Regions from separate parts of the Pseudoalteromonas sp. DY56-GL79 genome, predicted to be linked through region 2. Evidence: predicted binding sites of a transcription regulator. Region 2 holds the regulator's gene; the other holds the start of a gene.
What was found. Region 2 encodes NrdR, which represses ribonucleotide reductase genes. Its sites were predicted from a motif close to AAACACNANATNTNGTGTTT; they were not measured.

Region 1 (4,430 bases), on a different contig from region 2:
GTGAGTGTAAGAGCGACTGTGGATCGTTTCACTAAATGCCCAAGTTTCGATCCAAGTTTCAAGCTCAGGAATGGAGACGATCGGCAAAAGTGCAACGTTTGGAGAGCGACCTTGCACACTGTCTAGCAATGTTTGATATTTTAGGTTGCTCAAAAAGATATGTCTTTCGTGCTCAGGAAGTGCCTGGAAGTCCAATCTATCCTTACTTACGTCTACTTCTTCTGGACGCCAGAAAAACGATAATTGCTTTTCAATTAGCTTCTCGAAAATAGGGAACTTCTGTTGGTCGTAGCGAGATACATTAACAGTTTGCCCGAAAAACATCGGTTCTTTTAATTGGTCGTTATGATTTCTGCTAAACGTAGAATATGCCATAAATGTGTTACTCAATACCTAAAAAAGCGGGTGAAGACCACCCGCATAAAAAGTTATATCTTACAAGCGCCGCCTTCACAGCCATCGTCTTCTGCTTCTGGTTTCAACTCATCTTGAGCATCCGAAGCACCGTCGCGGGTATTATGGTAGTAAAGTGTCTTAACACCAAGTTTGTACGCGGTGAGTAAGTCTTTTAGCAATAGCTTCATAGGAACTTTACCCGCTTCAAACTTACTTGGATCATAATTGGTATTTGCAGAGATAGTTTGATCGATGAACTTCTGCATAATACCAACTAGCGCAAGGTAACCATCGTTAGATGGAATATCCCAAAGTAGCTCATAGTTGTCTTTGAGGCGGTCGTACTCTGGTACAACTTGCTTCAAGATACCATCTTTACTCGCTTTGACACTGATATGGCCACGAGGTGGTTCAATGCCGTTTGTCGCATTTGAAATTTGCGATGATGTTTCCGATGGCATCAAGGCTGACAACGTTGAGTTACGCATACCGTGTTCTTGGATACTTGCTCTTAATGCATCCCAGTCAAGTTGTAATGGCTCTTCACAGACTTTATCAAGGTCACGCTTATAGGTATCTATTGGCATGATACCTTGTGAATAAGTCGTCTCGTTAAACTTAGGACAAGCGCCGCGCTCTTTTGCCAGTTCATTCGATGCTTTCATCAGATAGTATTGAATAGCTTCAAATGTTCTGTGTGTTAGGCCGTTAGCGCTACCGTCTGAGTACTTAACACCGTTCTTTGCAAGATAATAAGCAAAGTTAATCACACCGATACCCAGTGTACGGCGTCCCATCGTCGCATTGTACGCAGCAGGAACAGGGTAGTCTTGATAGTCTAATAGGTTATCAAGTGCGCGAACCGCCAGCTCTGCTAACTCTTCTAGCTCATCTAGAGACTTGATGGCACCTAAGTTAAATGCTGAAAGCGTACAAAGTGCAATTTCACCTTCAGGGTCATTTACATGGCTTAACGGCTTCGTTGGTAGTGCAATTTCAAGACATAGATTTGACTGGCGGATCGGTGCAACCTTAGAGTCAAACGGGCTGTGCGTATTACAGTGGTCAACGTTTTGTAGATAAATACGACCAGTGCTCGCACGCTCTTGTGCAAACATTGAGAATAATTCAATCGCTTTAATGCGTTTCTTACGAATAGACTCATCTTGCTCGTACTTAACATACAGTTCTTCGAATTTATCTTGATCTTCAAAGAATGCGTCGTAAAGACCTGGCACATCTGATGGACTAAATAGCGTGATATAGTCGTCTTTAATTAGGCGGCTATACATGGTTTTGTTGAACTGCACGCCATAATCTAAATGACGCACGCGGTTTTCTTCAACACCACGGTTATTTTTTAGTACTAATAGGTTTTCAACTTCAAGATGCCAAAGCGGGTAGAATAGGGTAGCTGCGCCACCACGCACACCGCCTTGAGAACAGCTTTTAACGGCAGTTTGGAAGTGCTTATAAAACGGTATACATCCTGTGTGGTACGCTTCACCATTTCTGATTGGGCTACCTAGTGCACGAATACGACCAGCGTTGATACCAATACCAGCACGCTGACTGACATATTTTACAATCGCAGAAGAAGTTGCGTTGATTGAATCTAGGCTATCGGCACATTCAATCAGTACGCATGAGCTAAACTGACGTGTCGGCGTACGAACACCCGCCATAATTGGCGTTGGTAATGAAATTTTGAATGTTGAAACCGCATCGTAGAATCGCTTAATGTAATCTAGACGCGTTTCTTTCGGGTAGTTTGCAAACAGGCTTGCAGCAACAAGAACATATAAGAACTGCGCACTTTCATAGATCTCGCCTGTTACGCGGTTTTGTACAAGGTACTTACCTTCCAACTGCTTAACGGCTGCATAGCTGAAGTTCATATCTCGGCTATGGTCGATGTAGCTATTTAGCTCATCAAACTCTGCTTTTGTGTAGTCAGTGAGAAGGTGCTGATCATAGCGCTTGTCTTCAACCAGCTTTACCACGTGGTCGTGTAAGTGCGGCGGCTCAAAACAGCCATAGGCTTTCTTACGCAAGTGGAAAATAGCCAAACGAGCGGCTAGATACTGATAATCTGGAGACTCTTTTGAGATCAGATCGGCTGCAGCTTTAATAATCGTTTCGTGGATATCACCAGTACGAATACCGTCATAAAACTGGATGTGTGACTTTAATTCAACCTGAGAAACTGAGACGTTATCTAGGCCTTCTGCCGCCCATGTAATGACACGATGGATCTTATCTAGATCTAACGGTTCTTTGCGACCGTTTCTTTTGCATACAGATAGCTGTTGGTTCATGTTATGTGCCTGTATTCCTTAGGAACGCGCTTTAGATATCGCACGAATATAAAATTGTTTAGCAAACCACCACTATATATGGTGCCCTAGTGGCTAGGGATCACAAGATAGTGGGGTTGACGTGAATTTGCAAGAGAACAACTCGGGCAGAATTGTGGATAAGTTTGGGATAATTTATTTATGTAAGTATCCACTAACCTATGACATTCCACTTATCTGCCCACAAAGAAAAATCAACAAAAAGATGATGCTTTTCAGCAAAAATAAAAAAAAATTCTAACTGATTTTTTTCTACACAAATTCGTATCTATTATAGCAAAAACACAATATATGGTGTTTTATTTTTTTATCGACACTAAATATGCGATAACGTGTCTAATGGGTTAGTAAGATAGAGATCCGCATACCAAGACTTAGCTTCAGCTTCAGATGGAATGAATCCCCACATTGCTGCGGCACTAATCATTTTTGCGGATTTTGCAGCAATAATGTCTCGTTCAGCATCGCCAACATAAATACACTGCTCTGGTGAAACCCCCAATTTTGACGCCACTAACAGTAAAGGCTCGGGATGAGGTTTGGCCACCGCCAGTGTATCTCCGCATACTACTGTCTCGATCTTTGCAAGTTCAGGGATCTGTTTTAGTAGCGGAAGTGTTAAAAACTCAGGCTTGTTTGTCATGATCCCAACCTGAATCTCTTTTTCTAGAAGTGCCGCTAATAACTCACCAATTTGCGCAAAGCATTGGGAATGTACTGATAAATTCTCCAGGTAGTAGTCGAGCACACCCTGATGTAAAACCTTAGTGTCGTAGTGCTTTAGTGACTCACCAAATCCTACCTGCAACATCGCTGCTACGCCGTTTGAAATCGCACTGCTATATGCCTGTTTGCCGACAGTAGGCATTTTATTAGCAGTTAAAACGTGGTTTAGTGCAGCGCCCAAATCATCACTGGTATCCAGCAAGGTGCCGTCTAAATCAAATAGTACCGCTTGGATCATGCCAGCTTCTCAAAGTGTAGAATATAGTTAACTGAAACGTCTTTAGTTAAGGTAAATGTTTTGCCGATAGGGTTGTAGTTAATCCCTGTCGCTGCTCTAACTTTGAGGTCGTACTTTTCAGCCCAATCAATTAAGGTCGAAGGGCGAATAAACTTATCATGCTCATGCGTGCCTTCAGGAACCATTTTAAGCAGTTTTTCTGCGGCGACGATAGCCAGTAAATATGCTTTTGTAGTTTTGTTTAAGGTAGAAAAAAATACATGACCACCAGGCTTAACTAGCTGTGCGACTGAACGAATAATGGATTCTGGGTCTGGCACGTGTTCTAGCATTTCCATGCAAGTTACTACATCGAATTCACTTTGGTGCATGGCTGCGAATTCTTCCGCTGGCACTTTTTGATAGTCTACGTTAACGCCGACCTCTAATGCGTGAAGCTTTGCAACGTTAAGCGGCTCTTGCCCCATATCGATACCGGTTGCATTTGCACCCAGCTTAGCCATGCTTTCTGTTAAAATCCCACCACCACAACCGACATCCAATACTGTTTTTGCGAATAGGCCTTCACACTTATCGTTAATAAAGTCCAACCTCAAAGGGTTAATGTCGTGTAATGGTTTAAATTCTCCCTCTCGGTCCCACCAGCGCTCTGCTATTTCTTCAAATTTAGCGATTTCATTAGGGTCTACATTTTGATGTTCGGTCATAAAAAA
Region 2 (4,430 bases):
CGCCCACTCAGATAAGGTCAATTTCAAGACTATATTAGCTTTTCAAATACAACTTAGGTTGTCTTATTTAAAATATTAATGTTTAAATAAAAAAATATCATCGCGATAGGGGTGTGAAATAAATTCAATCCCTGCTTAAATATGCCCATGCTGATTTCATAGGCAAACTGGTTATCTTGTGATGCTAGATTGTCTTTAAAAATACCCTTACGTTTACCTAGGAGAAACCATGTTAGAACGTAACATGAATATTGCAGATTTTGACCCAGAACTATTTGCAGCGATTGAAGCAGAAACTTCACGTCAAGAAGAGCACATCGAGCTTATCGCTTCTGAGAACTACTGTAGCCCACGAGTACTTGAAGCGCAGGGTTCTCAGCTAACAAACAAGTATGCTGAAGGTTACCCAGGTAAGCGTTATTACGGTGGTTGTGAGCACGTTGATGTGGTTGAGCAACTCGCGATTGACCGTGCCAATGCGCTATTTGGTTCGACTTACGCAAACGTTCAGCCTCACGCTGGCTCACAAGCAAACGCGGCGGTATTCCAGGCGCTACTTCAGCCACATGATACTGTGCTAGGTATGAGCCTTGCTCACGGTGGTCACCTAACGCACGGTTCACACGTAAACTTCTCTGGTAAAACTTACAATGCTATCCAGTACGGTCTAAACGAAGAAACTGGCGAAATCGATTACGCGCAAGTTGAAGCGTTAGCACTTGAGCACAAGCCAAAAATGATCATCGGTGGTTTCTCTGCGTACTCAGGTATCGTTGACTGGGCTAAGTTCCGCGAAATCGCTGATAAAGTAGGCGCTTACCTACTTGTTGATATGGCGCACGTTGCAGGTCTTGTTGCCGCTGGTATTTACCCAAGCCCAGTGCCTCATGCACACGTTGTAACAACAACAACGCACAAAACGCTAGCGGGTCCTCGTGGTGGTCTTATCATCTCTGCTTGTGATGATGAAGAAATCTACAAAAAGCTAAACTCTGCTGTATTCCCTGGTGGTCAAGGTGGTCCTCTATGTCACGTTATCGCTGCGAAAGCGGTTGCGTTCAAAGAGGCACTACAACCAGAGTTCAAGTCATACCAAGAGCAAGTGGTTAAAAATGCACAAGCTATGGTTGCGGTACTTCAGGAGCGTGGTTATAAAGTGGTTTCTGGCAAAACTGAAAACCACCTATTCCTACTTGACCTGATTGATAAAGACATCACAGGTAAAGATGCGGATGCAGCGCTTGGCCGTGCAAATATCACAGTAAACAAAAACTCTGTACCAAACGACCCTCGTTCACCGTTCGTTACTTCTGGTCTACGTATCGGTTCTCCTGCGATCACTCGCCGTGGCTTTAAAGAGGCTGAGTCGAAAGAGCTTGCTGGCTGGATCTGTGACGTACTAGACAACATCAATGATGAGTCTGTACAGGCACAAGTGAAAGAAAAAGTAAAAGCAATTTGCGCTAAATTACCTGTTTACGCATAATTTCGCTCACAAAAAAGCAGTTTTTTGTTATGATTAAGGCCGCATTCAAGCGGCCTTTTTTGTTTTTGAGTCAACGAGAGCGTCTATGCATTGTCCATTCTGTACAGCCAAAGATACCAAAGTGATAGATTCACGTTTGGTTGCTTCCGGCCACCAAGTCCGTCGCCGTCGTGAGTGTATTTTATGCCACGAACGCTTTACCACTTTTGAAGGTGCAGAGCTCTTAATGCCGCGCGTAATAAAGCAAGATGGAACCAGAGAGCCTTTCAATGAAGATAAGTTACTTAATGGCATGCACCGAGCGCTGGAAAAGCGCCCCGTCAGCACAGAACAAATAGAAGAAGTGGTACACCAGATTAAATCTCAAATTCGTGGTACGGGCGAACGTGAAGTACCAAGCGACATGATTGGCGAATGTATTATGGAAGCCCTCAAAAAGCTCGATAAAGTGGCTTATGTGCGATTTGCTTCGGTATATCGCTCTTTCGAAGATATTCGTGAGTTTGGTGAAGAAATTGCGAGGTTGGGGGATTGAGCCAGTTCACAGCGCAAGATCATGATTACATGAGCCGTGCCATCACGCTTGCAAAGCGCGGTAAATACACCACAACACCCAATCCAAACGTCGGCTGTGTGATCGTAAAAGACGGTGAAATCGTCGGCGAAGGCGCGCACTTAAAAGCAGGTGAAGGCCATGCTGAAGTGCATGCGCTTAAGCAAGCTGGAGCTAAAGCCGCTGGTGCGACTGCCTATGTAACGCTTGAGCCATGTAGTCACTATGGCAGAACGCCGCCGTGTGCTAAAGGTCTGATTGACGCAGGCGTCAGCAGAGTGGTTGCAGCTATGGTTGATCCTAACCCACAAGTTGCAGGGCGCGGATTGGCAATGTTAGAGGCCGCGGGAATTGCAACGGCTTTTGGTTTGCTAGAGCCACAAGCAAGGGCGCTAAATACTGGTTTCTTGAAGCGAATGGAGTATGGGTTGCCGTTCGTGACCTGTAAGCTTGCCGCTTCTGTTGATGGTAAAACCGCATTAAACAATGGCCAGAGCAAGTGGATCACCTCAGCGGCAGCGCGCTTAGATGTACAGCGCCACCGTGCGCAAAGCTGCGTGGTCTTGACCGGAGCGGATACGGTTATGGTAGACAATGCAAGACTCAATGTTCGTGAAGAGTTTTTGCAAGACACCGATTATCCTCAACCTGAGCTACGCCAGCCGATACGTGCGATTATTGACTCACAAAATCGTCTGACACCAGATCTTGCGCTATTTAAAATTGCATCTCCAGTGATTATTTTTCGCCGTACTATTGATAATTCAGCGCAATGGCCTCATTTCGTAGAGCAAATTGTCGTGCCTGAAATCAACGGTAAGCTCGACCTAAAAGCCGTGCTCAACAAGCTGGCTGAAAAGCACTGTAATTATGTTTGGCTTGAGGCTGGCGCCACCCTTGCGGGGGTAATGCATGAACAAGGGCTAATTGATGAATATATCATCTATTTGGCACCGAAAATAATTGGCGCTGGAAAAGGGCTGTTTAACACCACACCACTGAGTGCCATGTCGCAAATACCAGAGTTAGTGTTTGGCGACGTTTGCCAAGTGGGGCCTGATCTCAAACTTATCGCGACTAAAGAGAAGTAAAATGTTTACAGGTATTATCGAAGCAACAGGAACATTAACTCAATTGCAGCTCAAGGGCGGCGATTTAATTGTTCGTGTGACCACGACATCTCTTGATATGAGCGATGTAAACTTGGGTGATAGCATTGCCACTAACGGGGTCTGCCTGACCGTAACTGAGAAGTTTCATGATGGCTTCAAAGCCGATGTTTCTAACGAAACCTTAAGTTTGACGCGTTTTGCCGAGTACCAACAAGGCCAAAAGGTCAATCTTGAAAAGGCACTGCAGCCGATTTCACGCCTAGGTGGTCATTTGGTTTCTGGCCATGTGGATGGTATTGCTGAAGTGGTTGAGATAATCGCTAATGCCAGAGCGACTGACTATTGGTTAGCCGCGCCGTCATCGCTAATGAAGTATATTCCGTATAAAGGTTCGGTTGCCATTGATGGTATCAGTTTGACGGTCAATGCCGTGGAACAAAACCGCTTTAAATTGACCATAGTGCCACACACGGCGCAAGAAACGACGATTGCAGGTTTTCAAGTCGGGTCAAAACTAAACCTAGAGGTCGACCAAATCGCCCGCTACCTCGAAAGACTAATTCAGGGTGAGCCAAGCGCTGCCAGCGAGTCCACTCTCACAACCAGTCTATTGGCGAAAGCTGGCTTTATAAAGTAGCCATAGACAAAGTAAAAATGGGAAAACTATGAGTTTAAATAGTGCTGAGGAAATCATCGCGGACATTAAAGCCGGTAAAATGGTTATTTTGATGGATGATGAAGACCGAGAAAATGAAGGTGATCTGATCATTGCAGCAGAGCACATTACACCAGATGCAATTAATTTCATGGCAACATATGGTCGCGGGTTAATCTGTTTAACCATGACACAGGAGCGCTGTGAGCAGCTGAACTTGCCACTAATGGTGAAAACCAATGGCGCTCAGTTCTCTACCAACTTTACTTTGTCTATTGAAGCTGCGAAAGGCGTAACTACTGGGATTTCAGCGGCAGATCGTGCTCGTACAGTGCAAGCTGCAGTTGCCAAAGGTGCAGTGCCTGAAGATATTGTACAACCTGGTCATATCTTCCCAATCATGGCGCAACCAGGCGGCGTTTTAACGCGTGCAGGTCATACTGAAGCTGGATGTGATTTAGCACGTTTGGCGGGATTGGAACCTGCATCTGTGATTGTTGAAATTCTCAATCCAGATGGCACTATGGCACGTCGCCCCCAACTAGAAGTATTTGCAAAAGAACACGATATTAAAATTGGCACCATCGCTGATTTAATTGAGTATCGTAACTTAAACGAAACCAC

Region 1: the regulator NrdR is predicted to act here: its motif matches at 2,782-2,801, upstream of nrdA (class 1a ribonucleoside-diphosphate reductase subunit alpha).

What each region holds. Positions count from the first base shown of each region.
Region 1 is NZ_JANHZS010000005.1:73,497-77,926, reverse strand. It holds gene nrdB (class Ia ribonucleoside-diphosphate reductase subunit beta) at 1-375, opposite strand, end outside; gene nrdA (class 1a ribonucleoside-diphosphate reductase subunit alpha) at 429-2,714, opposite strand; gene NO992_RS04980 (HAD family hydrolase) at 3,070-3,717, opposite strand; gene ubiG (bifunctional 2-polyprenyl-6-hydroxyphenol methylase/3-demethylubiquinol 3-O-methyltransferase UbiG) at 3,714-4,424, opposite strand.
Region 2 is NZ_JANHZS010000003.1:18,026-22,455, reverse strand. It holds gene glyA (serine hydroxymethyltransferase) at 230-1,486, shown strand; gene nrdR (transcriptional regulator NrdR) at 1,572-2,021, shown strand; gene ribD (bifunctional diaminohydroxyphosphoribosylaminopyrimidine deaminase/5-amino-6-(5-phosphoribosylamino)uracil reductase RibD) at 2,018-3,130, shown strand; gene NO992_RS02630 (riboflavin synthase) at 3,132-3,788, shown strand; gene ribBA (bifunctional 3,4-dihydroxy-2-butanone-4-phosphate synthase/GTP cyclohydrolase II) at 3,817-4,430, shown strand, end outside.